One region of the Rhizobium bangladeshense genome, then DNA from elsewhere that is predicted to be linked to it. Evidence: predicted binding sites of a transcription regulator. Region 1 holds the regulator's gene; the other holds the start of a gene.
What was found. The regulator HrcA, encoded in region 1, represses chaperone genes, less so after heat shock. The targets are predictions, from matches to a motif close to GTTAGCACTCNCNNNNNGNGAGTGCTAAC.
Positions count from the first base shown of each region.

Region 2: a site for HrcA is predicted at 9,880-9,908, ahead of groES (co-chaperone GroES). Genes of this name have one in related genera too.

Region 1 covers NZ_CP071612.1:355,754-371,759, forward strand. Annotated here, with positions in the region: gene ubiB (2-polyprenylphenol 6-hydroxylase) at 1-1,181, opposite strand, end outside; gene ubiE (bifunctional demethylmenaquinone methyltransferase/2-methoxy-6-polyprenyl-1,4-benzoquinol methylase UbiE) at 1,230-2,006, opposite strand; gene mutM (bifunctional DNA-formamidopyrimidine glycosylase/DNA-(apurinic or apyrimidinic site) lyase) at 2,155-3,045, shown strand; gene J2J98_RS01755 (enoyl-CoA hydratase) at 3,069-3,842, shown strand; gene rpsT (30S ribosomal protein S20) at 4,034-4,312, shown strand; gene dnaA (chromosomal replication initiator protein DnaA) at 5,151-6,701, shown strand; gene J2J98_RS01770 (saccharopine dehydrogenase family protein) at 6,876-7,958, shown strand; gene hemW (radical SAM family heme chaperone HemW) at 8,024-9,226, opposite strand; gene rdgB (RdgB/HAM1 family non-canonical purine NTP pyrophosphatase) at 9,234-9,878, opposite strand; gene J2J98_RS01785 (VOC family protein) at 9,879-10,304, opposite strand; gene rph (ribonuclease PH) at 10,301-11,020, opposite strand; gene hrcA (heat-inducible transcriptional repressor HrcA) at 11,145-12,233, shown strand; gene grpE (nucleotide exchange factor GrpE) at 12,346-12,981, shown strand; gene J2J98_RS01805 (nucleoside hydrolase) at 13,021-13,965, opposite strand; gene J2J98_RS01810 (Hsp20 family protein) at 14,247-14,672, shown strand; gene J2J98_RS01815 (BQ00720 family protein) at 14,720-14,977, shown strand; gene trmB (tRNA (guanine(46)-N(7))-methyltransferase TrmB) at 15,186-15,887, opposite strand; gene metK (methionine adenosyltransferase) at 15,884-16,006, opposite strand, start outside.
Region 2 covers NZ_CP071612.1:1,256,817-1,272,822, forward strand. Annotated here, with positions in the region: gene J2J98_RS06130 (S9 family peptidase) at 1-914, opposite strand, end outside; gene J2J98_RS06135 (DUF930 domain-containing protein) at 1,170-1,559, shown strand; gene J2J98_RS06140 (polysaccharide deacetylase family protein) at 1,661-2,470, shown strand; gene J2J98_RS06145 (NAD(P)/FAD-dependent oxidoreductase) at 2,527-3,819, opposite strand; gene J2J98_RS06150 (AI-2E family transporter) at 3,838-5,004, opposite strand; gene J2J98_RS06155 (hypothetical protein) at 5,217-5,555, shown strand; gene J2J98_RS06160 (VOC family protein) at 5,598-6,458, opposite strand; gene J2J98_RS06165 (universal stress protein) at 6,739-7,158, shown strand; gene trhA (PAQR family membrane homeostasis protein TrhA) at 7,317-7,985, shown strand; gene J2J98_RS06175 (GNAT family N-acetyltransferase) at 8,094-8,609, shown strand; gene J2J98_RS06180 (pentapeptide repeat-containing protein) at 8,731-9,432, shown strand; gene J2J98_RS06185 (usg protein) at 9,505-9,777, opposite strand; gene groES (co-chaperone GroES) at 10,056-10,370, shown strand; gene groL (chaperonin GroEL) at 10,421-12,049, shown strand; gene J2J98_RS06200 (hypothetical protein) at 12,145-12,567, shown strand; gene J2J98_RS06205 (glycosyltransferase family 4 protein) at 12,657-13,751, shown strand; gene J2J98_RS06210 (amylo-alpha-1,6-glucosidase) at 13,766-15,976, shown strand.

The DNA.
Region 1 (16,006 bases):
ATGTCGAAGAGTTCGGTCACTTCGAAAAGAAGTGTCAGGAGCTTGCCCATCGAGATCGTTTCGGCCGGCTGCCCATGGATCGGCTCGCCGATCGCCCGGATCGCCTGGGCGAAGCTTTCGACATTGTGGTGGCCTGGCACGTAGCCGGCCTCGAAATGCACCTCTGCAACACGGACGTAATCGCGGGTGATGAAGCCATAAAGGATCTCGGCGAGGAACCGTCGCTCCTTCTTGCCGAGCCGCCCGACAATGCCCATGTCGACGGCGACGATCATGCCGCCGGCATCGACGAAGAGATTGCCTGGATGCATGTCGGCATGGAAAAAGCCATCGCGCAGCGTGTGGCGCAGGAAGGACTGGATCAGCGTATCGGCGAGAAGGTTGAGATCGTGGCCGGCCGCGCGCAGCCCCTCGACATCGGACATCCTCGTGCCGTCGATCCATTCCATGGTGATGACGTCGCGGCCCGTGCGCTCCCAGTCGACCTTCGGCACGCGAAAGCCGGGATCGCTGTCGGTGTTTTCGGCGATCTCGGAAAGCGCTGCCGCCTCCAGGCGAAGATCCATCTCCACCTTCGTCGTCTGTTCCAGCGTTTTCGTCACCTCGACCGGCCTCAGCCGCCGGCTGGACGGCATGAAACGCTCCTGCATATGGGCGACGAGGTACATTGCCTCGATGTCATGGGCAAAACGCTGGCGAACGCCGGGCCGGACGATCTTGACGGCGACCTTCTTTCGGCCTTCGGGTGTTTCGACTTCGGCCGGATGCACCTGCGCGATCGAGGCGGCGGCGATCGGCTCGCCGAAGCTGGCATAGAGTTCGCCGATCGGCCGGCCGAGCGATCCCTCGATGTTCGCCTTTGCGGCGGCAGAGGAAAAGAAGGCCATCCGGTCCTGCAACTGGGACAGGTCGTTGGCGAATTCGACGCCGACGACGTCAGGCCGCGTCGCCAGGAATTGCCCGATCTTGACATAGGAAGGGCCGAGCCGCTCGACGGCCTGCGCCAGACGGTCGCTGCGCTTCTGATGCCGCGCCCTGCTGCGCTCGAAAATCGTGACGAAGGATTTGGCAAGCGCGACCGAAGGCGGCAGGCCTTCGGACGGCAGAGCCGACACGACGCCCTCGCGCACGAGCACCCAGCCGACGCGCCAAAGGCGGAAATAGGCTCCGAAAGTGCTCATGCTGAAGTGCCCCGCCGAGGGAGGTTCGTCTTTTTTTCCTTCATTCCCTCAGAGCTTCCAGCCGGAATGGAGTGCAGCGATGCCGCCGGTATAATTGGTGTAGGTGACGCGGGAAAACCCGGCTTGGCGGATCATCGCCGCGAAATTCTCCTGGTTCGGGAACTTGCGGATCGATTCCACCAGGTATTGGTAGGGCTCGGCATCGCCGGTGATCGCCTTGCCGAATTGGGGAATGGCGTTGAATGACCAGGCATCATAGACCTTGTCGAGAAGCGGCATATCGACTTCCGAAAACTCCAGGACCAGCAGCCGCCCGCCTCGTTTCAGCACGCGATAGGCTTCGGACAGCGCCTTGTCGATCCTCGGCACGTTGCGGATGCCGAAGGCGATCGTATAGGCGTCGAAGCTGGCGGCCCCGAAAGGCAGCTCCTCGGCATTCGCCTCGATGAAGGTGAGATTGCCGGAAAGCTTCCTCTTTTCCGCCCGTTCGGCGCCGACGCCGAGCATCGAGCCGTTGATGTCGAGTACGGTCGCATGTGCCTGCCTGCCCGAGGCCTCGACGATGCGGAAGGCAATGTCGCCGGTGCCGCCGGCAACGTCGAGCACCTTGTAGCCCGGCTCCTTGCGCGGGTTGAGCGCCGAGATCATCGCATCTTTCCAGACCCGGTGCATGCCCGCCGACATCACGTCGTTCATGATGTCGTAGCGCTTGGCGACCTTGTGGAACACCTGGTTGACCAGACCCTGCTTTTCGCCGTCAGCCACCTCGCGGAAGCCGTAGGAGGTCTCCATGCCGCCATCGGCGGAAGTGCGGCTTTCTGACATCAGGCTGCTCCATTCCTTGAAGATCGGCGCGGCGACCATAGCGAAAGGCCACGCGCGACGTTATCACTGGACCGCGCTCTCCGCGGCACACTGGCGCTATAGCGCACATCGTCCTCGGTTGAAACACGTTCGATATAGATGGGTTAAGATGCCGGAATTGCCAGAAGTCGAAACGGTCAGACGCGGCCTGGCGCCGGCGATGGAGGGGGCTTTCATCGCCGAGCTGGAACTGCGGCGGAGGGATTTGCGCTTCCCCTTTCCCAATGCTCTGGCGGACAGGGTTTCCGGCCGCACCATCGTCGGCCTTGGCCGCCGCGCCAAATATCTGCTGGTCGATCTCGACGACGGCAACACGCTGATTTCTCATCTCGGCATGTCCGGTTCCTTTCGCATCGAGGAGGGCGCCGCCTCCGCAATGCCGGGCGAATTCCACCACGCCCGCTCGAAGGACGAGAAACACGATCACGTCGTCTTTCATCTGCAGGGGCCGAACGGCGCGCGCCGCGTCATCTACAACGACCCGCGTCGCTTCGGCTTCATGGATATGGTCGGACGCGCCGATCTCGCCGCCCATCCATTCTTCCGCGATCTCGGTCCGGAGCCGACGGGAAACGAACTCGGCGCAGCTTATCTGGCCGAACGCTTCCGGGATAAGGCGCAGCCGCTGAAGAGCGCGCTGCTTGACCAGAAGAATATTGCCGGTCTCGGCAATATATATGTATGCGAGGCGCTGTGGCGCGCGCATTTGTCGCCGCTGCGTGCTGCCGGCACGCTGGTGACGCGGGGCGGGCGGCCGAAACAGCAGCTCGACCTGCTGGTCGTCTCGATCCGCGACGTCATCGCCGATGCGATCGCCGCCGGTGGATCGTCGCTGCGAGACCATATCCAGGCCGACGGATCGCTCGGCTATTTCCAGCATTCCTTCTCCGTCTATGATCGCGAAGGTGAGGCTTGCGGCACGCCCGGCTGCGGCGGTACGGTCGCCCGTATCGTGCAGGCGGGTCGCTCCACCTTCTATTGCGCCGCCTGCCAGAAGTAACAGTGAGAAACCGGGAGAACAGCATGGCTTACGAGACCTTGATCGTCGAAACACTAGGCAATGTCGGCCTCGTCACGCTGAACCGCCCGCAGGCGCTGAACGCGCTGAACTCTACCGTGCTGAGGGAGCTGAAGCAGGCCTATGCCGCTTTCCATGAGGACGAATCCATCGGCGCGATCGTGCTCACCGGTTCCGAGCGCGCCTTTGCCGCCGGCGCCGATATCAAGGAGATGCAGTCGCTTCAGTTCGCCGATATCTATAAGAGTGATTTCATCAGCGGCTGGGATGACGTCGCCAAGGCGCGCAAGCCGGTGATCGCCGCCGTCAGCGGTTTTGCCCTCGGCGGTGGCTGCGAACTCGCCATGATGTGCGACTTCATCATTGCCTCGGAGACCGCGAAGTTCGGCCAGCCCGAGATCACCCTTGGCGTCATTCCCGGCATGGGCGGCTCGCAGCGGCTGACGCGCGCCGTCGGCAAGGCGAAGGCTATGGATCTGATCCTGACCGGCCGCATGATGGACGCGACCGAGGCGGAACGATCGGGACTCGTTTCGCGTGTGGTGGCGCCCGAGCGTCTCATCGAGGAGGCTCTTGCCGCGGCGGAAAGGATCGCGTCGCTTTCGCAGCCTTCGGTTATGATGGCCAAGGAGGCGGTCAACCGCGCGTTCGAGACGACGCTGGAGGAAGGTCTGCGGTTCGAGCGCCGCCTGTTTCACAGCCTCTTTGCCACGGATGATCAGAAGGAAGGCATGACCGCCTTCATTGAGAAGCGTAAACCTGCCTTCAAGCACCGTTGAATGCTTTTCGGCGCTTCCGGCTGGAAAGCTTGAAAATCCGCGTTGACGTGGGCCGGCTTTAGGGTTATATGCCCGCCCACGGTTCGGAAAGCCGCTCTGGTTTTCCGCGATTGCTCCCGCATTGCTGGATTTGGTGGCCGCAGGGCCCGCGGTAATGGCGGAGTTTGTTCGAATTCTTGAGAGAGGCATCCATGGCCAATACAACTTCGGCGAAAAAAGCGACCCGCAAGATCGCCCGCCGTACCGACGTCAATAAGGCTCGTCGCTCGCGCGTTCGCACTTTCGTTCGCCAGGTCGAAGAGGCAATCGCATCCGGTGACGCCGACAAGGCGAAGGCGGCTTTCCTGGCCGCCCAGCCGGAGCTTGCCCGCGCCGCCAGCAAGGGCGTGCTCCACTCCAACACGGCATCGCGCAAGGTCTCTCGCCTGGCCGCTCGTGTGAAGGCTCTTTCGGTCACCGCGACCGCGTAATCTTTCATTTACGACCTCCTCGTTATGATTAGCCCGGTAATTTTACCGGGCTTTTTCGATTCCGCTGAATGGCCTCTTCGTGGTTAATTGCACGACTGTTTCGTGTCAACGCCATGACAGGAAAAATCCTGCAAAAACAATATCTTGCGCAAGGATGCTTCCGCACTGCGCGACTCTGCCCCACGCTCGCGGGGGCATGGGCGAGTCAAGAAGATTTTTATTTTTTTTCTTTCTTTGCGTGTCAAAATAGCCCGAAAGGGGAATCTCCTTGATTCAAAAGCGATTCTTTTTTGACGCTGGTGTGACGCCCGAAAAGGGCGGGCTGAGTCAATGGCCGCTTCTTAATTTTGCGTAAAATTCATCGTTGATCTTGCCATTTGATCCTGCCTAAATGGCGTCCAACAGAGGGCGCGGACATCACCTGCAGAGCTCGGTCTTAACTGCCACGTCGGCAGGGCGATAAGTTTGTGCCATCTGTTACGGAGCCCTGCGCTTCCGTTTTTTCAAGCACTTGACCGATTTGGGCCGTAACGTGGCTGTTACGGGCAGGGATGTTTTGTGCCTGCGGCAACCACACGTTTAACGTGCGGCCGCCGGATAGGGGATAGTAATATTGCGTTCGGGCTGGTCGGCCGAAGACGAGGATTGACCGACAGCCTGGCACGGAAAGCCGATGAAGGCGCCGCATGAACGCGGTACCTGCAACGGGCTTCTGTGCCGTGTTTGAGTGAACCGGCAGGCGAGTGGCTTCATGAGGATGCCGCCAGCCCGTCAAAGCGGGGAATGATCGGGCGGCTGTTTTAGCGGAGGCCGGCCGATGGAATTGAAAGGCGGCATTATGCAGATGAATACGATGACGGCGGGCGGGCTCGACAATGGGGATGCGGCACCGCAGACGTTCGGCTCCATTCGCCTTGAGGTGGGAGAAGCAAAGGCGGAAATGAAGCAGAGCATTTTGTTTGAGCGCGTCAGCGCGCGCTTGAAGGCGCAGGTCGGTCCTGACGTCTATGCCAGCTGGTTTGCAAGGCTGAAACTGCATTCGGTATCGAAGAGCGTTGTTCGCCTTTCGGTTCCCACGACCTTCCTGAAGTCGTGGATCAACAATCGTTATCTCGATCTCATCACCGGTCTGTTCCAGGCCGAAGATCCGGAAATCCTGAAGATCGAAATCCTGGTGCGCACGGCAACGCGCAGCGGCATGAAGACCGTCGACGAGGTGGTCCAGCCCGAGCCGGCTGCTCCCGCCCAGACGCGCCGGCCGCCAAGCGCCCAACCGGCCGGTCATGCCGTCCAGCAGGCAGTTTCGGCCGTTGCGGCCGCAAGGCCCGCAAGCCTTGGCACGCCGCTCTTCGGCTCGCCGCTCGATAGCCGCTTCACCTTCGATACCTTCGTGGAAGGCAGCTCGAACCGCGTCGCGCTTGCGGCTGCCAAGACGATCGCGGAAGCCGGCTCCGGCGCAGTACGTTTCAATCCGCTCTTCGTCCATTCGACGGTCGGGCTCGGAAAGACCCATCTCCTGCAGGCGATCGCCAACGCGGCGGTGCAGAACCCGCGGGCACTGCGCGTCGTCTATCTGACGGCCGAATATTTCATGTGGCGCTTCGCCACGGCGATCCGCGACAACGACGCGCTGACGCTGAAGGATTCCTTGCGCAATATCGATCTCCTGATCATTGACGACATGCAGTTCCTGCAAGGCAAGATGATCCAGCATGAATTCTGCCATCTGCTGAATATGCTGCTCGACAGCGCCAAGCAGGTCGTCGTCGCCGCCGACCGCGCGCCATGGGAGCTGGAGTCGCTCGACCCGCGCGTTCGCTCGCGCCTGCAGGGCGGCGTTGCGATCGAACTCGACGCGCCGGATTATGAAATGCGTCTCGAGATCCTCAAGCGTCGTCTCGCTGCGGCCCGGCTCGAAGATCCGTCGCTCGAAATTCCCGCTGAACTGCTCCAGCACGTCGCCCGCAACATCACTGCCAGCGGCCGCGAACTTGAAGGCGCCTTCAATCAGCTGATCTTCCGCCGCTCCTTCGAGCCGAACCTGTCGATCGAGCGCGTCGACGAATTGCTCGCTCATCTCGTCGGCTCCGGTGAGCCGCGCCGCGTGCGCATCGAGGATATTCAGCGCATCGTTGCCAGGCACTACAACGTCTCGCGCCAGGAGCTGGTCTCCAATCGCCGCACCCGTGTCATCGTCAAGCCGCGCCAGATTGCCATGTATCTGTCGAAGACGCTGACGCCGCGCTCTTTCCCGGAGATCGGCCGCCGCTTCGGCGGGCGCGATCACACGACGGTTTTGCATGCAGTGCGTAAGATCGAGGAGCTGATTTCCGGCGATACCAAGCTTTCGCACGAAATCGAGCTTTTGAAGCGGCTGATCAACGAATAGTCGACGGATTTTCCAATGGATTCGACGGCCGGGAGCGATTCCGGCCGTTTTCCTTGACCAGCCTTTATTCTATACCTCCAGCCACCCAACGACGCCGGCCGAAGGCGCGGCGGCTTTGGGATGACGAAGACATAAGACGAAAGAAGCGCCGAAAAGGGCGCGCGGGAGGATTGAATGAGTTTTAGAAAGATCGCCGTCCTCGGCCTCGGCAAGGTTGGACGGCTGGCGGCGACACTTTTGCATGAAGGCGGTTTCGAGGTGATCGGCGTCGATGCGCAACTGCCGCTCAGCGATGTTCCCTTCACGTGCCGCACCGGCGATATTTCCGACCCTCAAGTGATCGGCGAACTGCTCGCAACTGTTGAGGCGGTGCTGTCCTGCCTCCCTTATCACCTGAATATCGAATTGGCCCGCGCCGCCCATCTTGCCGGCATCCATTATTTCGATCTGACCGAAGACGTCCCGACCACCAATTTCATCATCGAACTCTCGAAGACAGCCCGCGGCCTGATGGCGCCGCAATGCGGCCTCGCACCCGGTTTCGTTGGTGTCGTTGGCGCAAGCCTCGCCGACGGCTTCGATCGTTGCCGGTCGATCCGCATGCGCGTCGGCGCCCTGCCGCAGCATCCTACCGGTCTTCTCGGCTATGCCTTCAACTGGTCGCCGGAAGGCGTCGTCAACGAATATCTGAATGACTGCGAGGTGATAGAGGGCGGCGTGCGCAAGCTCGTCTCACCGATGGAGTGGCACGAGACGATCTATGTCGGCGGCGTCAAGCTCGAAGCCTTCACCACCTCGGGAGGTCTCGGCACTATGTGCGACACTATGCTCGGCAAGATCGACAATCTCGATTACAAGACCATGCGGTATCCCGGCCATATGGAGCTGATGAACTTTTTCTTCCATGAGCTGCTGATGCGTGACAAGCGCAAGCTCGCTGGCGAGATCCTCACCAATGCCAAGCCGCCAGTCGAAGACGACGTCGTTTACGTCCATGTCGCGGCCGAGGGCACGGAGAACGGCAGCCTGCGCCGCAAGGAGTTCGTGCGCGCCTACTACCCGATCGAGATCGCCGGCGCCCGCCGCACGGCGATCGCCTGGACGACGTCGGCCTCCGTCGTCGCCGTCATTGAAATGGTCCGCGACGGCCTGTTGCCGGCGACCGGCTTCCTGCACCAGGAGCATATACCGCTGGATATGTTCCTGAAGACGCCGACCGGCAGCCTTTTCAAGTCGGGCGCGACCAGCCACCGCTGAGGAACGCCGTCAGGCGCGGCGGCAGATGTCGAACCGCCGCGCCGCAAGCACAGTGGTTCTTTCAGTCAGCAGGCGAGATCGGCCACGACGGAATCGAGGATCAGCATGCCCGATGGCGTGCAGCGCAGGCGCGAATTGCCGATCCGCTCCACAAATTTATGTTCGAGCAGGAATTCCTCGCGTTTCGGGTCGAGCTCACGGCCCGAAAGCTGCTGCCAGCGGGCGAGATCGACGCCTTCCCGCAGGCGCAGTCCCATCAGCAGCAGCTCGTCGGACTGTTCCTCGAAACCGAGCCGCTCCTGGTCGAGAATGCCGTGGCCATCGCGCTCTACCATCTCGAGCCAGGCTTCCGGCTTGCGCTCGGTCGCCGTCGCGATCTTCTCATGCCCGCGCGTCAGCCGGCCGTGCGCGCCCGGGCCGATGCCGGCATAATCGCCGTAACGCCAGTAGGTGAGGTTATGGCGGCTTTCGGCACCCGGCCGCGCATGGTTGGAAACCTCGTAGGCGGGCATGCCCTCGCGCGCCGTAATCTCCTGCGTCGCCTCGTAGAGCAGGGCAGATTGCTCACCATCCGGCACGATCAGCTTGCCTGATTTGTGCAGACCGTAGAAGGGCGTGCCTTCCTCGATGGTGAGTTGATACAGCGAGAGGTGGTCGACGGCATAGGAGATCGCCTCCCTCAGCTCCCTTTCCCATTCTTCGACCGTCTGGTCCGGCCGGGCATAGATGAGGTCGAAGGACATACGCGGGAAGATGTCGCGGGCCAGGCGGATCGCCTTCAGCGCGTCGGCCACGTCATGCAGCCGCCCGAGGAATTTCAGATCCCGGTCGTTCAGAGCTTGTACACCGAGCGAGACACGGTTGACCCCGGCCGTCCGATAGCCGCGAAACCGTTCGGCCTCGACGCTCGACGGGTTGGCCTCCATGGTGATCTCGATGCCGGCGGGAACATGCCAGTGCCGCGCGATGCCGTCGAGAATGGCGGACACCGTCTCCGGCTTCATCAACGACGGCGTGCCGCCGCCGAGGAAGATGCTCGTCACCGTCTTCGGACCGCTCATCGCCCGGACCGCGGCCATCTCCTTCAGAAAGGCGGCCGCAAAGCGCTCCTGGTCCACCGGCTGATGCCGTACATGGCTGTTGAAGTCGCAATAGGGACACTTAGCCGCGCAGAAGGGCCAATGCACATAGACGCCGAAGCCGGGCTCGCCGGTATCGGGCAGGAGCGCGGCATCGCGTGAAAGGCTTGGCGTGTCGAAATTGCCCACGTCCGACTTATGCCTCCAGGCAGGTTTCGACAAAAAGTTTGAAGGCGCGTGCCCGGTGCGACAGCGCCTGCGGCTTGCCGACGTTCCAACCGTGTTTCTCCTCGCCACTCATTTCGCCGAAGGTGACGTCGTAACCCTCGGGCTGGAAGACCGGGTCGTAGCCGAAGCCCTGCGTGCCGCGCGGCGGCCAAACGACATTGCCTTCGACCTCGCCGCGGAAAAGCTCGGTATGCCCGTCCGGCCAGGCAAGGCAGAGCACGCTGACGAAACGCGCCCTGCGCTGTTCAGGCGTCGTGGCGCCGGCATCCTGCAGCGCCTTTTCCACCTTGGCCATCGCCATGTCGAAGTCGCGCGTGCCGTCCGCCTTCTCCGCCCAGTTGGCGGTGTAGACGCCGGGATCGCCGCCGAGCGCGTCGACGACCAGGCCGGAATCATCCGAAAGCGCCGTCATTCCGGCGGCTTTGGCAGAGGCGACCGCCTTGATCGTCGCATTCTCCTCGAAGCTCGTACCGGTCTCGTCAGGTTCGACGAAATTCAATTCGGCGGCGGATTTGGCGGTGAAACCGAGCGGTCCGATCAGTTCCTGGATCTCGCGGATCTTGCCGGCATTGTGGCTGGCGACGACGATGGTTTTGGTTTCGAGCTTGCGCATTCAGCTATCCTGTTCGATGCCCCAGATTTTTGCCTCCGCGCATTCCAGGCTGTTGCCGGCAGGGTCGCGGAAATAGATCGAGCGGCCGCCATTCGGCCAGTGCACCTCGGATTCGATCGCGACATCAGCCGCCTTCAGCCGTTCGGCCATCGCATCTATGTTGCGACCGGACACCCGAAAGCAGGCATGGCCCTGGCCGGTCGTGCCGTGCGGCGGCACCTGCAGCGCTTCCGGCGCCGGAGGCTTTACCGTTTCCTCCGGATTGAAGATCAAGAGAACGCCGGGGCCGCAGCGGAAGAACACATGACGGTTGCCGGCGCGGGTGATCTTTTCAAGTCCGAGGACGTTCTCGTAGAACGCCTCGACCCGGTCGAGGTCCCGCGCGTAGAGCGCCGTTTCCAACATGCCTTCCAGCATGGGGTTCATCCCGCAATCGCCTGTTTCTGCAGCGCCACCAGTTCGCCGATGCCGTTCTTGGCAAGCCGCATCAGCGAGGTGAATTCCTCTTCGCTGAACGGCGCGCCTTCGGCCGTTCCCTGGATTTCGACGATGCCGCCGGCGCCGGTCATGACGAAATTCGCGTCGGTCTCGGCCGACGAATCTTCGAGATAGTCGAGGTCGATGACCGGCTGACTGGCGAAAACGCCGCAGGAGATGGCGGCGACATGATCCTTCAGGACCCGGTCGACCTTGATCATGTTGCGGCTTTCCATCCATTTCAGGCAGTCGTAAAGCGCGATCCAGCCACCAGTGATCGACGCCGTCCGCGTGCCGCCATCGGCCTGGATGACGTCGCAATCGAGCGTGATCTGCCGCTCGCCGAGCGCCTGCAGATCAATGACGGCGCGCAGAGAGCGGCCGATCAGCCGCTGGATTTCCTGCGTGCGGCCGCCCTGCTTGCCGGCGGCGGCCTCTCGCTTCATGCGCTCGCCGGTCGCCCGCGGCAGCATGCCGTATTCCGCCGTGACCCAGCCTTTGCCGGTGTTGCGCAGCCATGGCGGCGTCTTGTCCTCAAGGCTAGCCGTGCAGAGCACATGCGTATCGCCGAATTTCACCAGGCAGGAGCCTTCCGCATGCTTGGAAAAATTGCGCTCGAACGAGACCTTGCGCATCTGGTCGGTTTTTCTGCCTGAAGGCCGCATTCTTATCTCCTGGAGTTGCTGACCGCTTCTACGATTGGCGGCGCCTATTTGCAAATTCCCTTTTGCCACGAGGGCGAGTTTGACTATATTTTCGGGAAACATCATCAGCAGGATCGAGAGGTTCATGGGCATCAGGTCGACGTCGGTTTCGGATGCCGTCGCTGCGCTGGACGAGCGTTCCAGAGAAATTTTTCGCCGCATCGTCGAAGGTTATCTCGAAAGCGGCGAGCCGCTCGGCTCGCGCAATCTGTCGCGTCTCCTGCCGATGTCGCTCTCGCCGGCCTCGGTTCGCAACGTCATGAGCGATCTCGAAGAGCTCGGCCTCATCTATTCCCCGCACGTCAGCGCCGGCCGGCTGCCGACACAGGTTGGCCTGCGTTTTTTCGTCGATGCCTTCATGCAGGTCGGCGATCTCTCTGCCGAGGACCGCGCCAATATCGATCGCCAGGTGCGGGCCGAGAGTAGCGGCAATCCGGTGGAATCCATGATGAATGAGGCAAGCCGCATGCTCTCCGGCATTTCGCGCGGGGCCGGCCTCGTCATCACCTCGAAAAGCGATCCGGTGCTCAAGCATGTCGAGTTCATCCGGCTCGAACCGACAAAGGCGCTCGCCGTGCTCGTCGGTGATCACGACCAGGTGGAAAACCGCATCATCGAACTGCCTGCAGGCATCACCACCTCGCAGCTGACGGAGGCGGCGAATTTCCTCAATGCGCATATGTCCGGTCAGACGCTGCCGGAGCTTAGGAAGCAACTAAGCCGACTGAAGGATGACGTCCGTCACGAGCTCGATGCGCTCTCTCGCGATCTTGTCGAGCGCGGCATCGCCGTCTGGGCCGGCAGCCCCGACGAAGGAAAGCCGGCCCAGCTGATCATCCGCGGCCGCGCCAATCTGCTCGAAGGCCTCGCCGGCGCAGAGGATCTCGACAGGCTGCGCATGCTGTTCGACGATCTCGAAAAGAAGGACAGCCTCATCGAGCTACTCAGTCTCGCCGAAAGTGGTTCGGGCGTGCGCATCTTCATCGGCTCGGAAAACAAGCTCTTCTCGTTGTCCGGCTCGTCGCTCATCGTTGCGCCCTATCGCGACGATGACGACCGGATTGTCGGCGCCGTCGGCGTCATCGGCCCGACGCGGCTCAATTATTCCCGCATCGTGCCGATGGTGGACTACACCGCCCAGCTCGTCTCACGCCTGTCGCGCAATCCGCTTTGACGCCATCGCTGACGAAGGCTGCGGATTTTTCGCTTCTTCGTCACGCAGACTTGATTTTTTCCGGCCAAACCTCGATATCGGGCGCATCTGAAGACACCAACCGGAGACCGTCATGACCGATGAAACGACGAAAAACGGACCTGACGCAACTGCGGCCGATGCCGCAGCCGACACTGCCGTCAACGTCGAGACTGCTACTGTCGAGCAGGAGGAGGCAAGCCAGCCGGATCCGCTCGAGCTCCTGAAAGCCGAAAACGCCGAGCTGCGTGACCGCTATCTCCGCCTTGCCGCCGAGATGGATAATCTGCGCCGTCGCACCGAGCGCGAGGTGAAGGATGCAAAATCCTATTCCGTCGCCAGCTTCGCCCGTGACATGCTCGCCGTCTCGGACAATTTGCGCCGGGCGCTGGACGCTATCTCTCCGGAGGCTAAGGCCGCGGCCGATGCCGGCCTCACCACGCTCATCGAAGGTGTGGAGATGACCGAGCGCTCAATGCTCTCTGCGCTGGAGCGCCACGGCGTTCGCAAGCTGGAGCCGGTCGGTCAGAAATTCGATCCGAATTTTCATCAAGCCATGTTCGAGGTGCCGAACCCCGAAGTACCGAACAATACCGTCGTCCAGGTCGTACAGGCCGGCTTCACCATCGGCGAGCGCGTACTGCGCCCGGCCATGGTCGGCGTCGCCAAGGGCGGCCCGAAGCCGGTCGAGGCAGAAACCAATTCCGTCTTCGACGAGAAGGACGCCTGAGGTCCTTTTCCCTCTCCATCTTGGAGAAGGAAAACAAAATCAGATGCGGGCGAAGCGTTCGATCAGCAGATCGAAGAAACCGTCCGCATCGACATGGCGCATCACCTTGGCATTGCGCTTGCGCTCGGTCACGTGCCACCAGTCGACGACGGTCATCCCGACGGTGAGTTCGGACCGGACCTCGATCTCGACATTGCAGTCCCTGCCCTGGAAAAGTTCCGGCTTCAACAGATAGGCGATGACCGTGGGGTCGTGCAGCGGCCCACCGTCGGAGCCGTATTTCTCGATGTCGAAGCGTTCGAAGAACTCCAGCATTTCGACCATGGCCTTTGCCGGCGCCGTGCCGATCTCGGCGATGCGCTTTACCCTGTCCTTGCGGGTCAGCAGCTGGTGCGTCACGTCAAGCGGCATCATCACGATCGGCACGCCCGAGCGGAAAACGATATCGGCGGCTTCGGGATCGACATAGATGTTGAATTCGGCGGCTGGCGTGATGTTGCCGCCCTCGAAAAAGCCGCCGCCCATCATGACCAGCTCCCTGATGCGGGCGACGATGTCCGGCGCCTTCTGGAAGCCCATGCCGATATTGGTGAGCGGCCCGAGCGTACAGAGTGTCACTGTACCCTCCGGCTCGCGGCGCAGCGTCTCGATGATGAAGTCGACGGAATGGACGGGCTGCAGCGGCAATGTCGGCTCGTCGAGAATGGGGCCGTCGAGGCCGGTCTTGCCGTGTACATGTTCTGCTGTCACTAGTTTGCGGGCGATCGGTCTGTCGGCGCCGGCGAAAACCTTCGTTTCCGGCCGGCCGCAGAGCTCGCAGACGATGCGCGCATTTCGGCTGGTGAGAGAGAGGGGCACGTTGCCTGCGACCGTCGTAATTCCCAGCACATCAAGCTCATCCGGGCTGCCGAAGGCAAGCATGATGGCAGCCGCGTCGTCCTGGCCGGGATCGGTGTCGATGATGATCTTTCTCACGCTTGCCATTCCTACTGTCCTATCGTCGCCATGCCGGTTGTCCCCGCCGACACCATCTCTTCATTTCCGTCACAAATCGACACATTCCGCGCGGGCATGTTTTTGATGCGAGCCAGCAAGCCCTTTGTCAAGCAAGGAGGCGGGCGCCGCCATTTTTAGAAGTGAGAGAAGTTTAAATCGGGAGGGCGGCGTCCGCCTTGCAGCGCCGGGATGATGTCCCCATATTAGCGGCATCCGGATGCTGCGCTTGAGGTCCGGGATGGTCGCTTGCATCAAGGACTTGAAAAGAGATGAGCCGTATTACCCCTTTCGCCAGCCCGTTGCTTCTGGGCTTCGACGCCATGGAAAAGACGCTGGAGCGCATTTCCAAGGCGAGCGACGGATACCCGCCCTACAACATCGAACGCATCGCCGCCGATAGCGGCGCGCCGGAACGTCTGCGCATCACCCTTGCAGTCGCCGGCTTCAGCGAGGAGGAACTTGATATCTCCACCGAGGAGAATCAGCTTGTGATCCGCGGCCGCCAGCTGGATCAGGGCGAGCGGGACTATCTCTATCGCGGCATAGCCTCCCGCCAGTTCCAGCGGACGTTCGTTCTTGCCGACGGCATGCAGGTGCTCGGCGCCGGCCTCAAGAACGGTCTGCTCTCCGTCGATCTAATTCGTCCGGAACCCGCCCGCATGGTCAAGAAAATTAACATTTCGGTCTCACAGTAGCACAACGGTTTGTCGAACCGTTGGTCCCTTCTCCCGGAGGAACAGGAATGTTGATGAAAGAAGCCACGTCTCACTTGACCAAATCCGAGCTTGCCCACATCGGCAACGGCGAGGTCGCCTACATCAGAAAGATGCGCACCGAAGAGGTCGCCAAGTGCTTCCCCGAGGCGCCGGATATCGATCCGAACGTCGATCTGTGGGCACTTTTCGGCGCCGACGGCACGCCGATCCTTTTGACAGACAACCGCTCCAGCACCTTCTTCAAGGCTGCCGAAGACGAATTGAAGACGGTCAGTCTGCACTGACCGTCAATTACGTCGGTTGCGTTTTTTCGCCGCCCGGCACGCTGCATCATTCGATTTGCCGCGGTCGAGAGTCCTGCCATGACATCTGCGCACCACCTTGATTCAAGGTTTCCATAGCTGATCTTTGAAGGGAGCGGCGGATTTATCCCGCGCGGTCTTCTCGGGCCGCCACTCATTGCTTCAACACCCGCACTGAGTGGTTGCGGGCTCAGATCTTCCTCAAGGTCAGATAGGCGGAGGAGCGGCCCTCGCGGCGCGCCTTTGCCTCGTAGCGCGTGCTCGGCCAGCCCTCATAGGGCGTCAGCCAATCTGCCGCGTTTTCGGCCACCCAGTCGAAGCCGCCATGGTCGCGGCATTTGATCAGCGTCCAATTCACATAGGTGTCGATGTCGGAGGCGAAACAGAAAAGCCCGCCGGGCTTCAGCACGCGATGAAAGCGGTCGAGATTGGTCTTCGAGACGAAGCGGCGTTTCCAATGCTTCCGTTTCGGCCATGGATCAGGGTAGAGCAGATCGATCTGGTCGAGCGCGCCGTCCGGCAGCCAGTCGAGCAACTGCGTCGCATCGTCATTATAGACCCGGATATTGGAGGCACCCGTCTCTCCGATACGTGACAGAAGCTTCTGCATCGAGTTGACGAAGGGCTCGACGCCGATGAAACCGGTCGAAGCCCTCTCCAGCGCCCGATGGATCAGGTGTTCGCCGCCGCCGAAACCAATTTCCAGCCGCAATGTGGTGACCGGAACCGGGAAAAGCGAAGTCAGCGGCTCCGGGGGAGCCGCCGAGAGATCGACGAGGAATACCGGGAGCAGGCTGTTCAGCGTTTCGGCCTGCTGCTCGCGCAGGGCCTTTCCCTTGCGGCGACCGAAAAAGGCTTCGGTCGCCCGGCCCCGGCGTTCCATATCCGTCATGCAGCAGCCTTGGTCTTGACGGCTTCCTTGAGTGCCTTGACAAGGTCGGTGCGCTCCCAGGAGAACGAGCCGTCACGGCCGGCCTTGCGGCCGAAATGACCATAGGCCGAAGTCTTGGC
Region 2 (16,006 bases), 900 kb from region 1:
TTGGTGAGAATGTAGAAGACGTCGCCGCCCTCGGTCAGCGAATATTCGATGCCTTCCTCGCGCGCCGCCACCAGCTTCGGCTCGGCCATGAGGTCTTTGGTCGACAGCAGCCGGTATTCGCTGGTCTCGTGGTCGTGAATGTCGATATAGATGAAGTCGTCGAGCAGCGAGCCGCCGACGCCCATGAAGAAGCCGGCATCGGCTTCCTCATAGACCAGCCGGTCTTCCGACTGCGGCCGGCCGACAATGTGGTGAAAGATTTTCGATGGCCGGTGATTCTCATCGAGCGCCGAATAGAAGAAGCTCTTGCCGTCCGGCGCCCAGACGCCGCCGCCGCCGGTGTTTTCGATTCGGTCCTCGAGGTCTTCCCCGGTCGCGAGGTCGCGCACCTTCAGCGTGAAGAACTCCGATCCCTTGTCGTCATAGCCCCAGATGCCGCGGCTGTGGTCGCTCGAATGGTCGAGGCCGGCGAGGCGGAAATAGGCCTTGCCTGATGCCTCCTTGTCGCCGTCGATGAGCACGGTGCGGATCGTCTCGTCGGCGACGTCGCCGTCGCGGGGAATGCGGAAATAGCGCGGCTGCTCGCCGCCGGTCACGTAAGATGTGCCATAGGCATAGGCGCCGTCCTTCACCGGCACCGAGCTGTCATCTTCCTTGATGCGGCCGCGCATTTCGGCAAACAGTGCCTTCTGGAGCGGCTTGGTGTCCTCCATCGCCGCATTCATATAGGCGTTTTCGGCTTCCAGATGCCGGCGGATCTCGGGGTCGAGGATCGACGGATCCTTGAACATTGCTTGCCAGTTGTCGGCGCGCAGCCACGCATAGTCGTCCGTGCGGGTAATGCCGTGGCGCGTATCGGAAACGGGCTTCTTCGGTGCGGCGGGCGGTGTCGGCAGGCTCTTGAAAACGGACAAGGAATTGGCTCCGGTGGGAAGGTCGGGTTGGCAAGAGATAGAGGCGCGCCGCTGCCGGATCAAGCGGCAAGGCTGCGCCAAGGGGTGCGGACGACCATTCACAGGCGAGGGGAAGCTCCGCCCGGCTTGCCTTGATGTCACCACAATATTTAAGAAAGTCCGCTATCTCAGAGCGAAATTTGCACGTGCCCAGCCCTCCGGCAAGCCGCCGCTGGCCGCATGAAGACTGTACAACAGCAAGGAAATTTCTCCGCAATGCCGAAACGTCTGCTCCTGCTTGTATCCCTGGCCAGCTTGGCTGCTCCCGCTTTTGCCGTCGATCCCGCAATCAAGAAGCAACTGGAAAAACTCGACCCCGCGACCCGCTTGGAACAGAGTTGCGATACTGAGGCGATGAGCCGCATCACGAAGGACAGCGCCGGCTTCAAGCCCGATAAGGTGATCGCCTATACGTTCAAGGATCCGATCGCCGGCGACAATTCCCTGCATGCGCCGGGCGCGGTCTTCCGCAGCAAGGGCGACTGGTACCATCTCTCCTTCACCTGCATCACCGGCCCGCAGCATATCAATGTGCGCCAGCTCGACTACCAGATCGGCGAGAAGGTGCCGCGCGATAAGTGGGGCAAATATTATCTCTACGATTGATGCTGTTGCATGTGTTCGGGCGAGTGCGGTGACATCCGGCCGCATGGCGTATGCAAAAGCAGCCGCTAAAGTCGATGGACTCGAATTGTAGAAGCCCCGATATGAACCGCATCCTTTTCGCTTCGGCGTTCCTTCTGGCCGCCATGCCGGCTGCTGCATCTGCGGACCAGTTGCCGTTAGTGCCGCCGGCCGCGGCCACTCCGGCACCGGCTGCTCCGCCGCCGAAGCCGTCGGCCGTAAAGCTCGTCGAGCCGCATCTGCATATCGCCCGTTCCAACATACAAGGCCATGCCCGCATCGCGCTGACCTTCGATGCCTGCATGGGGCAGGCGGACGAACGCATCCTTTCGACGCTGGTGCGCGAGCGCATTCCCTCGACGATCTTCGTCACAGCTCGCTGGCTGAAGCGCAACCCGCAGGCCCTTGCAGTCTTCCTGCAGAATCCCGATCTCTTCGAGCTCGAAAACCACGGCCTGAACCATATTCCGGCCGTCGACAGGCCGACGCTGATTTATGGCATTGCCTCGGCCGGCTCGCCGCAGGCGGTGCGGCGGGAGGTCGAAGGCGGCGCCGCCGCCATGATTGCGGCCCGCATTCCCGCACCGCACTGGTTTCGCGGTTCCACAGCCGAGTACGATCTGTCCGCCATCGGCGAGATCCGCGCCATGGGCTACCGCATCGCGGGTTACTCCGTGAACGGCGACGGCGGCTCGCTGCTCGGCGCCGCTATCACCGAAAAGCGTATCGCCTCCGCCAAGGACGGCGATGTCGTCATCTCCCACATCAATCAGCCAACCCATGCGGCGGGCGAGGGAGTGGCGAAGGCGCTGGTCGATCTCAAGGCCAAAGGCGTGCAGTTCGTCCGCCTCGACGACGTCGAGGATACCGGCGACGACAAGACAACGGAGTAGATCTACGGCTGAAGCTGTGCCGGGGGTATCATGGCACAGGAGCCAATGCGAAACCTCTATCTCAACTCATCCCCGATGCCCAACCTATCCTCGCCAAACCGCCGTATCCCCGGCCCCTCCCGGTCGAGCGCGAAATCTTCAAACCACTCGCGGTGGATCCCTGCAATCATCGCCCCGATCATCTGGGCGGCGAGATAGGAGAAGGTGATGCCGTTGCCGCCATAGCCATGGGCGGCGAAGACGTGCGGCATTCCGGGCAGGGGTCCGATCAGCGGCAGGCCATCGGCAGTTTCGCCGAAGGTTCCGGCCCAGGCGTGGGCGACGCGGGTATCGGCTTTCGGCCATAGCCGCTTCAATTTCTCCTGGATGGCGCTGATCTTGGCCGGCAGCTTTCGATCCCGCGCCGCGGCGTCGGTCGTACCGTCGTCCTCGCCGCCGGCGACGATGCGATTGTCAGCAGTCGTGTGCATGTAGAGGTGTGGATGGTTGTCCTCCCAGATCAGCGCCCTGTCGCGCCAGAACGTGGCGGGATCCTGCGGCACGGTGGCGAATGCCCAGCTCGAACTCGTGCGGTGCAGCTTCGGCATGTCGAGGCCCGGCATCGAATAGCCTGTCGCCAGCACGACATGCTGCGCCTCTATGACATAGGGGCCGTCCGTCTCGGCCGTGACGCAATCGCCCTCGCTGTGCAGCGCGGTCACGGAGGCGCCCATCAGTTGTGCCCCGCGCCGGATGGCCATCGCAATCAGAGCCCAGGTGAGCAGCAGCGGATCGGCCTCCGCCGAACCAGGCGAATAGATTGCCCCATCCCGGTCGAGCTCGAATTGCGTGAAGAGATCGGGATGCTCGAGATAGACGCCGGGCAGGCCGGCCCGCCGGCGAAGCAGGCGCTCTTCCCTTAGGTCGCGGGCGCCTTCCAGATTGCAGGCGAGATAAAGCGTGTTGCGCGGCCGGAAGCCGCAGGCGATTCCCTTCGCAGCGATCAGCTTCGAAAGGCCGGCGACGGCAGCGGCACTGCGGCGGTAAATTCCAGCCGCCCGTTCGAAGCCGTAATAAGCCTCGAGTTCCGTGAGCGTGCTGTCGATTTCCCATCGCAGCATTGCGGTGCTGGCGACGGTGCTGCCGAAGCCCGGCGCCTCGCGGTCGATGATAGCAACGGAGAAGCCGCGCGCCGTCAGGTGATCTGCGATTAGCGCGCCGGTGATACCGCCACCGATCACCGCGACATCTGTGGAAAGGCTCCCGGCCATCGGCCGCCATTGCGGACGTATGGCACTTTTTCTCCAAAGCGAACGGCCGCTGACCACCTGGTCATGATCGGATTCGTCGAGATGGAGATCGGACGCCACGGATGTCTCCTCGCTTGATCACTTAGGCAATTGCGGCTGCGGCCTTTCCTCGATCAGCAATTCCTCGATGATGGTCATGGCGATCAGTGACAGCGGCAGCGCCAGCATGGCGCCGACGGCGCCCCACATCCAGGTCCAGAACAGGATGGCGAGGAAGACGACAAACGGGTTGATTTCCAGCCGCCGCCCCATCACCGCCGGGAAGATGAGGTTCTCCATGACGAGGTGCACGGTGAAAAAGGCCGCGGCCGGTATCAGGCCGACAATGAAGCCGTCATAGGTGATGATGCCCGCGATGGCGACGGATAACGTCATCAGTGTGATGCCGAGATAGGGAATGAAGCTCGATACGAAGGCGAAGAAGCCCCAGAGCACCGGCGCCGACAACCCGCTTGCATAGGCGATGACCGTCATCACTACGCCAAGCCCGACATAGATCAGCGAGGCTGTGGCGAAGTAGAAGCCGAGCACCTGCTCGACGGCATTGATGATGCGGATCGCGGCCAGCCTCTGCGGGCGGGTGCGGAAGGTCATGATGATCGTCTTGCGCAGATTGACCCGGCTGGCGAGGAAGAGGAGCAGCGCTGCGAAGAAGATCAGCCCTTGTATCAGCGCCGGTGTCAGGCTTGTTGTCACCAGATGCAGTACGCTGCCGGTGTTTTCGAGCAGGGCGCCGATCGACATCGGCCCGCTTTCGAAGGTCGCCGGCGTGATGTGCAGCCATTCGATGCGCTCCAGGTAAGGCATGATCCGGCTTATCGTCCTTTCGACGAAAGCCGGGGCTTCATTGGCAAGCGTCGTTAGCGGATCGGCAAGCGAGCTGACCAGCAGGACGATGACCAAAGCGACTCCGCTTGACAGAAGGAAAGCGATTGCGAGCCTGGGCACACCCATTTTGCTCAGATTCTCGGCGGCGATGCCGAGGATCATTCCGACGACCACGGCAAGGGTGATCGGAATGAGGATCAGCGACATCATGTAGACGGCGGCAAGGCCGAGGATGCCGAAGATCCCGATGATCGCCCAAGCCATGCTGATATCGAGCCCGTCCTTTTCCAGCCTATGCACTGGCGGGGACGGCAGTTCCTCCGCTGCCTCCTGCAACGACTTGGCCCAGGCGCTGGTTTGGCGTTCGCCGATGGCGATCTTCTTTGCGTGCTTGCGGATGCCGTTGGCGATGCCCATTCCGTGAGTTTCCCGAAGCCCCATTGCTTCGCCACAAGAACGCGCTGATGCGGTTCCGGTTCCGCCGGCTCATGGCGCCGTCGGGGGTCCGCCTGCAGGCAGGTTGGTTGATCGCGGAGGCGTCCGCCCTTTCGTCGATAACCGTGCCGAATTGATCCTGCGCCGGAACAACCTCGCAGTCGCTGGCGTTCGACGTCAGAAGGAGATAGCCCATGATTGCAGATCCCGATCAGACGAAAACCACGCAGACCTATTCGACCGATCCTCCCTATGAGGACGAGACGAGGCTCAAAGCCGCCGATCAACGGCGGTGGCGGGTTTGGACTGTCCTTGTGGCGGGCGCGGCCGTTCTCGTCATTGCCGGCGTGAGCGCTGCGATCTGGCCCGATCCCAGCAACAATGATCCGACGGCGACAGCTTCGACCAAGCCGGATCCGATCAATGCGCAGCCGTCCGGCCCTGGCGCCTTCAACGATGATCCGGTCTCCGGCCCCGCACGGCCGCCCGAAGCGACGGACCGCTCGCCAACGCCGCCCGGAAGCGGCGGCTGAACGACGCAGCCGGGACAGAGAAGGTCAATAGCCTTCCAAGGCTCAGGCCGAAAGCGTCAGGCCGATGCCCCAGGGATCCCGGAGAAAGACGCCGCCATCGCGCTTCTCGCTCTTTACTTCCAGCGCGTCGAGCCTGGAGACCGCTGCATCAAGCGCCGCCTTGTCGTTGAAACGGATCCTGTAGTCAGAAAGCCCGGTCATGTTGTCGGTGCGGGCGGTGGCGCCTCGGCTATTCCAGATATTGGCAGCCAGATGGTGGTGGTAGCCGCCTGTCGCAAAGAAGCTTGCGCCGGGATAACGGGCCATCAGCTTGAGGCCGAGCACGTCGCGGTAGAAGGCGTCGGCTTGGGGAATATCGCCGACCTGCAGGTGCAGATGGCCGATCGCCGTTCCCTCAGCCATGCCTTCCCATCGATCGTCGGGCGCGCTGTTGTAAAGCGCCTGCAGGTCGAGGCGCTGCGTCGCCATCTCCACCATGCCGTCCTGGTGAAACTTCCATTCCTCGTGCGGCCGGTCGGCATAGATCTCGATGCCGTTGCCTTCGGGGTCGGAAAGATAGATCGCCTCGCTGACGAGATGGTCTGAGGCGCCGTCGAGCGCGACGTTGTTGTGAGCGGCATGGCGCAGCCAGCGCGCCAGTTCGTTGCGGTTGGGCATCAGGAAAGCGGTGTGGAAAAGGCCGGCGGCATTGCGCGGCGCGGTCGCGGCATTCCCAGCCGTCGTCAGCGTCAGCAGCGGCAGAGCGCCGACCCCGAGCACCTCGCCGCTCGCCGTCTCCTCGATGACCTTCAGGCCGAGCATCGACTGATAGAAGCCGGAAACCAGTCCGAGGTCGGTGACGACGAGATGTGCCTGGTCGATATAAGCAGGCCGCGTCAGCGCATAGGATGTTTCTTCTGTCATTAATTGCTCTCCTGCCTCTGCAGTTAAGGGCGTACCGGCGGTGGCGGCAACCATGCCGCCCGTAGCAAGCCCGAGGAAGTGTCGCCGGTTCATTCGCCTGATCTCCTCGGTTGCCGTACTTAACCCCTATATGGCCTATCTCGATTGTTCACAGAAGGCTCGTTTTTGAGGATGAAGCGTTGAGCAGGCGTTGACGATGACCTGCGCCCGCTTGATCGGGATCAACGCGCCCATATCTTCATAGGAGCAAGCTTGTGCATCTCAGTCATGGAGGGAAGCCATGTACAGGAAGATCATCGTGGCGATCGCGCTCAGCAGCCTCAACAGGGGAGAAAACATTCTCCGCAAGGCCGCGTCGCTGCTCGACGCGGGCGGCGAGATCGTCGCGCTGAACGTCGTCGAGGATGTGCCGACCTACGTCGCGATCGAATTGCCGGCCAATATGCTCGAGGACGCCATGAAGGACGGCCGCGACAAGCTGGAAGCGCTGGTCGCTGCAACCGGGGTCGCGGCAACGATTGACATCCGCAGCGGACCGCCGGCCAAGGCCATCATCGCGGCCGCCGAAAGCCACCACGCTGACCTGATCATCCTCGCCTCGCATATTCCGGACTTCTCCAACTACTTTATCGGTGCCACGGCCGACCGTGTCGTGCGTCACGCCAAGTGCTCCGTCCTGGTCGAGCGGCAGAAGATCTGAATTTGTGCCGCTCCATTGTCGAGTGATCTTTCGCGCCGCTGAGGAGCAGACCTCGTGCGGTCTGTCACGAAGATTTACCGCCGACCCGATGTGCCGCGGTTGCGCCTCCGTCCGTTCGGTGCCACCATCGAGGTCGGGTAAGAAACGGATTGGCGCGCATGGCCGAGTTCAACGGCATTCGCTGGGCTTACGACAGATATGAGCTGATCGCCGACGGCATCGTTCACGGCGTCGGTCTCGTTCTGGCGCTGATCGGCGCCACCGTTCTGATCTTCTACGCCACGGTCTGGAGCTCCCACGGCGCGCTCGCCGCCGCCTGGATCTATGGTGTCGGACTGGTGCTGACGCTTGCCATTTCCTTTTCCTACAATGTCTGGCCGGTCTCGCGCACCAAATGGTTCCTGCGCCGCTTCGATCATTCGGCGATCTTCATCCTGATCGCCGCCACCTATACGCCATTCCTCGAACGCGGCGCCGACGATCCGCTGCTCCTCTTCATGCTGGTGGCGATATGGCTGTTCGCTGCTGTCGGCATCGTGCTGAAATGCGCCTTTCCCGGACGTTACGACCGTCTCGCCATCCTACTTTATCTCGCCATGGGCTGGAGCGGCGTGCTGGTGGCGGGGCCTGTCGCCGCGCGCATTCCCTCAGCTTCTATGCTGCTGATCGTCATTGGCGGCGTCATCTATTCGCTCGGCGTCATCTTCCATGTCTGGGAGAAGCTGCGCTTCCAGAACGCCATCTGGCACGGTTTTGTCGTCATTGCCGCGGCCGTGCATTATTCAGCCGTCTTCACCTGTTTCAGCCTGCCAATGCCAGGCTTCTGAGCTGCGGCCGAGGCTATCCAGCAAGCCGTCCCTCTGTCGCACCCGGCGTTTACATCTTCTGAACTGCGGCGTATGCCAACCGTGGCAATCACTCCGAACCGGGCCACCATGACAGACGCCGTCCTTCTCCGCGACGCCACCGAAGCCGATCTTCCCAATATCCGGGATATCTACAATCATGCCGTCGAGCACACGACGGCGATCTGGAATGAGACGCTCGTCGATCTTGAAAACCGAAGGGAATGGCTGAGCGCGCGCAGAACGCGCGGCTTTCCGGTCATCGTCGCCGAGATCTCGGGCTCGGTCGCGGGCTACGCCTCATATGGCGACTGGCGCGCCTTCGAGGGCTATCGCCACACGGTCGAACATTCCGTCTATGTCCACAAGGACCGTCGCGGCGCCGGCATCGGCGAGGCCCTGATGCGTGAGCTGATCACGCGTGCCGCGGCCGCCAATGTCCATGTGATGATCGCAGGCATCGAGGCCGACAACGTGGCCTCGATCCGGCTGCACGAAAAGCTCGGCTTCCGCGTCGTCGGCAGGTTTTCCGAGGTCGGCACCAAGTTCGGCCGCTGGCTGGATCTGACCTGCATGGAACTCCGTCTGCCCGGGCGGACGGATTGACCGGTCAAATCCTTCGTGAACGGCGCTCGCCATCTTTTTATTGCAGCCTGAGCTGTGTAGAAAAGTGGAAGGCAGCCTGCTTCGAAATGAAGCCTGAAGGGTCATGGAGGTGAATAGTACAATGGCAACGCATCGATCGCCGCTCGGCCTCCTTGCCTTTCTTCTTCTCGCTTCTGCTCCAATCCCCACGCGCGCCGCCGATTGCGGGAGCACGGCCTCGCCAAAGCTCGACTGGCAGGAATGCTCGAAGAAAAACCTGATGTTGCAGGGCAGTGATCTCGAAGGCGCCAATCTCGCCGGCACGGATTTTTCGCTGACCGATCTCGCCGGCGCCAACGTCAAGTCCGCCAACCTCGAAAAGGCGACGCTGGTGCGCGCCTCGCTCGAGGGTGCACATGCTGAAGGCGCCAATTTCGCCAAGATCGAAGCCTATCGCTCCAGCTTCGCCAATGTTGCTGCGGACGGCGCCTCCTTTGCCGGCGCCGAACTGCAGCGCGCCAATTTCGCCGGGGCCCGGCTTACCGGCGCGAGTTTCGAAAAGGCAGAGCTCGGCCGCGCCGATTTCGACAAGGCGGTACTGACGGGGGTGAAATTCTCTTTCGCCAATCTCTCCCGCGTTGATCTCTCCAAGGCCACCTTCGAAGGCCCGCCGACGTTCGACCGCGCCTTCATGTTCCTGACCCGCATCGAAGGCCTTGACCTCTCGTCTGCCGCCGGGCTCGAACAGGCGCAGATCGACTTGGCTTGCGGCGATGCCTCGACCAAGCTGCCGTCCGGCCTCTTGACGCCGGCCACCTGGCCATGTCCCGCCGAGCATGAGTGATTGCTCGGGCCTTCGCGGCAATGCCTGCGGTTGAAAAGCATATGGCAACAATGCCTGGCTGGCCGAATATTGCTAGTGCAGTTTGAACTCGCCCATTACGCGGCGCCATTCGTTCGGTCCGATCAGCCGCTGGTGGGTGTAGCGAACAGAATGCAGCGGGCCGTCGAGCGTGGACTGCCAGAAATCGAGGAACTTGTGCATTTCCGGAAAGTCCGGGGCAAGATCGTAATCCTGCCAGACGTAGGTTTGCAGCACGGATTCAAAATCAGGAATGTGGTAGAGGATATGCGCAGTGGTCAGCCCATAGCCGTTCAGCTGACGGTCCAGATCTGATGAAAATTGCATGCTTCATCTCCGTTTCATGACGCTCGAAAGGTGGCGCAAAATTTTGCGGCCATCAACGGATTTCTGAACGCGGCTGCCATGTTTATTGTTCCTTTCCAGGATGTTAGCAGCCGCGCCGGGTGAGTGCTAATTTTTTCGTGGCGCCCTCTTGAAATTGAAAAATCGCAAAACCAGATCATTCGCGCAAAACGCTCGACAGAGGTTTGCACCCGCCCGGACTGGTCATCCGGTCCGGCCAGGGGAACAACATCGTTATTGTTTGTCCATTGGAGGAAAACATGTCGTTCCGACCGCTTCATGACCGCATTCTCGTCCGTCGCGTCGATTCCGAGGAAAAGACCAAGGGCGGCATCATCATTCCAGACACCGCCAAGGAAAAGCCGCAGGAAGGCGAGGTTATCGCCGTCGGCCCCGGCGCACGCAACGATGCCGGCCAGATTCAGGCGCTCGACGTCAAGGTCGGCGACCGCATCCTGTTCGGCAAGTGGTCCGGCACGGAGATCAAGATCAACGGCGAAGACCTGCTGATCATGAAGGAAAGCGATGTCATGGGCATCATCGAAGCCCAGGCCGCCAAAAAGATCGCCGCCTAAGGCGATGTCCGCGCATTAGTCAAAAAGCTGCCTATTGAAGGAGTGACAGAATGGCTGCGAAAGAAGTCAAGTTTCATAGCGATGCCCGTGAACGCATGCTGCGTGGGGTCGATGTGCTGGCCAATGCGGTGAAGGTGACGCTCGGCCCGAAAGGCCGAAACGTCGTGATCGACAAGTCCTTCGGGGCGCCGCGCATCACCAAGGACGGCGTTTCCGTCGCCAAGGAAATCGAACTCGAAGACAAGTTCGAGAACATGGGCGCTCAGATGCTGCGTGAAGTTGCATCGAAGACGAACGATCTCGCTGGCGACGGCACCACGACTGCCACGGTGCTCGCCCAGGCAATCGTCAAGGAGGGCGCCAAGGCGGTCGCCTCCGGCATGAACCCGATGGACCTGAAGCGCGGCATCGATCTCGCCGTCGAGGCTGTCGTCAAGGAACTGAAGAACAACGCCCGCAAGATCTCCAACAATTCCGAAATCGCTCAAGTCGGCACCATTTCCGCCAATGGTGATTCCGAGATCGGTCGTTACCTGGCGGAAGCCATGGAAAAGGTCGGCAACGAAGGCGTCATCACCGTTGAGGAGGCCAAGACCGCCGAAACCGAACTCGAAGTCGTCGAAGGCATGCAGTTCGACCGCGGTTATCTGAGTCCCTATTTCGTCACCAACCAGGACAAGATGCGGGTCGAACTGGAGGATCCATATATCCTCATTCACGAGAAAAAGCTGTCGAATCTGCAGTCGATGCTACCGGTTCTCGAGGCCGTCGTTCAATCCGGCAAACCGCTCCTCATCATCGCTGAAGACGTAGAAGGCGAAGCCCTCGCAACGCTTGTCGTCAACAAGCTGCGTGGCGGCCTGAAGATCGCTGCCGTCAAGGCGCCCGGCTTCGGCGACCGCCGCAAGGCCATGCTCGAAGACATCGCCATCCTGACCGGCGGCACCGTCATCTCCGAAGATCTCGGCATCAAGCTCGAGAATGTGACGCTCAACATGCTCGGCCGCGCAAAGAAGGTGGCGATCGAAAAGGAAAACACCACCATCATCGACGGGGCCGGTTCGAAGACGGAGCTCGATGGTCGCACCGCTCAGATCCGCGCCCAGATCGAGGAAACCACTTCCGATTACGACCGCGAGAAGCTGCAGGAACGTCTCGCCAAGCTCGCCGGCGGTGTTGCCGTCATCCGGGTCGGCGGCTCGACAGAGGTCGAGGTGAAGGAAAAGAAGGATCGCGTCGACGACGCGCTGCATGCCACCCGTGCAGCGGTCGAGGAAGGCATCCTGCCGGGCGGCGGCGTCGCCCTTCTGCGCGCGGTCAAGGCGCTCGACGCTGTCAAGACCGCCAATGACGACCAGCGCGTCGGCGTCGAAATCGTCCGCCGCGCGATCGAGGCCCCGGTTCGCCAGATCGCCGAAAACGCCGGCGCGGAAGGTTCGATCATCGTCGGCAAACTGCGGGAGAAGAGCGAATTCTCCTATGGCTGGAACGCTCAGACCGGCGAATATGGCGATCTCTATGCGCAGGGCGTCATCGATCCGGCCAAGGTGGTGCGCACCGCACTTCAGGACGCTGCCTCCGTTGCCGGGCTGCTGGTGACGACGGAAGCCATGATTGCCGAGAAGCCCAAGAAGGAAGCCGCTCCGGCCATGCCCGCCGGCGCCGGTATGGACTTCTAACGCGATCGCTCGGCCCGCTCTGCCCCCGGGGCGGGCCTCTCTACGCACTATCGAATGAACCAAGTTCCATCGGTCGACATCAATGGAGCCAAGCAATGAGAAAGGAAAGCATCAGTAATTCCATACAGCAGAATGGCCTGGCTGCGATCAGCGCGGCGCATCTGCTTCAACCGGCGAAGCACTTCAGTCACCCGCGCGATGTGCTCGCGGCCGACGACATCAACAATGACGAGAAGCGGGCCATTCTCGCTTCATGGGCATCCGATATCTTCGCGATCGAATCCGCACCTGCTCTTCGCCTTTATCCCGGCGCTGAAAGTGCCGTTTCCTATGACGAGATTCTTGACGCGCTGAAGACCTTGGACAAGGGCGATCGGCTACCTGGAAGCCAGGCTTCGTCCGATTCCCCGAGTGGCCGAAAAACCCGTCGGCGAAAACTGCCGGCACGCCTGCTTCCGGCGCTTAGCATGTGCAGCTACTGGAAAGGGGGACGGCGCCGACAGCTATTCGAAACCTGACCCTCTATCTGACCTGCCGCGCATGCCCCCTGAGGATGCAGGCATGATTTTTACCGACGACTCTTTGCTCAACTGAGGAGGTTTTGCCGATGAAGATCGCCCAGATTGCACCGCTCGCCGAGAGCGTTCCGCCAAAGCTTTACGGGGGAACGGAGCGAATCGTTTCATATCTAACGGAAGAACTCGTCGCACAGGGACACGAGGTGACGCTCTTTGCCAGCGGCGATTCCGTCACCCGTGCGACACTCGTGTCGTGTGCGGACGTCGCCTTGCGGCTCAATCCGGCGGTGAGGGAACATCTGCCGCACCAGGTCGTGATGCTGGAGGAGATCCGCCAGCGGGCGCATGAGTTCGACGTGCTACATTTCCACATCGATCTCCTGCATTTTCCGCTGATCCGCGATTTCGCCGACCGTACGGTTACCACGCTGCACGGGCGCCTCGATCTGCCGGATCTCAAGCCGTTCTACACGACGTTCCCTGATATACCGCTGGTGTCGATTTCCAATGATCAGCGCCGCCCGATGCCACCGGTCGATTGGCGCGGAACGGTCTATCATGGTCTGCCGGCCGATCTTCTTCCCTTCACCGAGAGACCAAAGGGCAACTACCTTGCCTTCCTTGGCCGTATTTCTCCGGAAAAGCGCCCCGACCGCGCCATCCAGATCGCGGCAAAGGTCGGAATGCCGCTGAAGATTGCCGCAAAGATCGATAACGCCGACAAGGCGTATTGGGAAAACGTAATCGAGCCAATGATAAAGAGCCATTCGCATGTGGAATTCATCGGCGAGATCAATGAACTTGAGAAGGCTGACTTCCTTGGAAATGCAGGCGCACTGCTCTTCCCGATCGATTGGCCGGAGCCCTTCGGGCTGGTGATGATCGAGGCCATGGCCTGCGGCACGCCGGTCATCGCTTTCGGCTGTGGCTCGGTTCCAGAGGTCATTGAAAATGGCGTCTCCGGCATCCTGGTCGACAGCGTCACTGAGGCGGCCGAAAACGTCGAATGGGCGCTCCGCCTCGATCGACGCAAAGTGCGGGCCGCGTTTGAAAAGCGCTTCACCGCACAACGAATGGCGTGGGATTATCTCGACATTTACCGGAACCTGCCGGGCGTTCGCACCAAAGCCGCGCCCATCCGCCGGTCGAATGGTCAAGCGCTGGACTTGCAGGCTGTCGCCTGAGTCAAGGAGGAGACATGTCGAACGCGTCTGCGGACAGCAACCCCGCCACAGCATTCTCAGGCCTGGCGGCGCCGGTCGCTCAGTTCTTCATTCCGGCCGCCGCATCGCTGCAGGAGCGCCGGCCGCGCACCTTGAAGCACGGTGATACATTCGCCGTCTTCGACCATAATGGCGACGCTCTTTCCGGTCCCGGCAGTCCGGAAGGTCTTTTCCACCGGGACACCCGCTATCTCTCTCATCTTTTCCTGACGATCAACGGACAACGGCCGATGCTGCTGTCGTCGACATTGCGGGATGACAACGCCACGCTGACCTGCGATCTGACCAATCCTGATCAATTCGATGACAACGGAAGACTGGTTCTGGGGCATGACCTCATTCATCTGCGCCGGTCACGCTTTCTGTGGAATGCCTGTTGTTATGAACGGCTGGCCGTGAGGAATTATGACGACCGTCGGCAATATGTCCGGATCCAGATCGCCTTCGAGGCCGATTTCGCCGACCTTTTCGAAGTCCGCGGCACCGCAAGGGCAAGAAGAGGGCGCCATCTTCCTGCCGTCATGGAGCAGGATCGCGTCCTGCTTGCCTATATTGGCCTGGACGAGCGAAAGCGGACGACGCGCCTCTCCTTCATGCCCGAACCCGCCGAAATTCGGAACGATCTTGTCACCTATGATCTCGATCTTGAGCCGCACGAGACCAAATCGCTCTTCATCCAGATCGGCTGCGATCAGGCCTCCGCGGACCGACTGAGCCGCCTTTCCTTCTTCCTGGCCCTGCGGGACGCCCGCCGTGCGTTACGCGCCTCTTCTTCGCGCGCGGCGTCGATCGCAACATCCAATGAGGTCTTCAACGAGGTCGCTCGGCGCAGCATCTCCGACCTATACATGCTGATCACCGACAAGGCGGAAGGCTCCTATCCCTATGCCGGTGTTCCCTGGTTCAGCGCCGTCTTCGGCCGTGACGCCCTGATCACGGCGCTTCAGACACTTTGGCTCGATCCGGAGATTGCGCGCGGGGTTCTCGGTCACCTGGCAGCCAATCAGGCGACGAAAGTCGATCCCGCCTCGGACGCCGAGCCGGGCAAGATCCTGCACGAGGTGCGTTGCGGCGAAATGGCCGAACTTGGCGAGGTTCCATTCCGGCGTTATTACGGGAGCATCGACTCGACGCCGCTGTTCGTGATGCTGGCCGGCGATTATCTTAAACGAACCGGTGATCTTACGACTATCGACCGTCTGCTGCCGCATATCGAAGCGGCGCTGACGTGGATCGACGAACATGGGGATCGCGATGGCGACGGCTTCGTCGAATACGGACGGCTGACGGAAGAAGGACTGATCAATCAGGCGTGGAAGGATAGCCACGACTCGGTCTTCCATGCCGATGGCAAGTTGGCCCGCGGCCCGATCGCCATTGCCGAGGTCCAGGCCTATGTCTATGGCGCTTGGCAAAGTGCCGCCGAAATCTTTCGGCGGACGGGCAAGCCGGAACGAGCAGCGAGCTTTCTCGCGCGGGCGGAGGGACTGCGACGCGCTTTTGACATAAGCTTCTTCGATGAGGAACTTGGCACCTATGTGTTGGCTCTCGACGGGGATAAACGGCCCTGCCGGGTCCGATCCTCCAATGCCGGCCATGCTCTGTTCACCGGTATTGCTTATCCTGAGCGGGTCGCGCAGGTTACCCGAACCCTCATGAGTGCCTCGTCCTTCTGTGGCTGGGGCATCCGGACCATTCCCTCGACCGAAGCTCGTTACAATCCGATGAGCTACCACAATGGCTCGATCTGGCCACATGACAATGCCCTGATCGCCAATGGCCTTGCCCGCTATGGCTATCGCGCCGAAGCCGCGAAGATTTTCGAGGGTCTGTTTGCCGCTGCGACTTATATCGACCTGCGGCGGCTTCCCGAACTCCTCTGCGGCCTGCCGCGTCAACGCGCACGCGGACCGACCTCCTATCCGGTCGCCTGCTCGCCTCAAGCATGGGCGGCAGCAGCCCCCTTGTCGCTGCTGCAATCCTGTCTCGGCCTCGACTTTGACCCGAACGGCTTGCAGATCAGCTTCAGCGTGCCGCGACTTCCTTCTTTCCTCGATGAGGTGATCCTGCGGCGCCTGCTGATCGGCACCGGCTCGGTCGACGTCGCCATCCGCCGGTCGAGACACCAGGTCGTGGTCGACGTGATCAATCGCCAGGGCGACGTCCGCGTGCTCACCACGGCCTAGTGAAGAACGGTCTAGGGAGGGCGGGTCTCC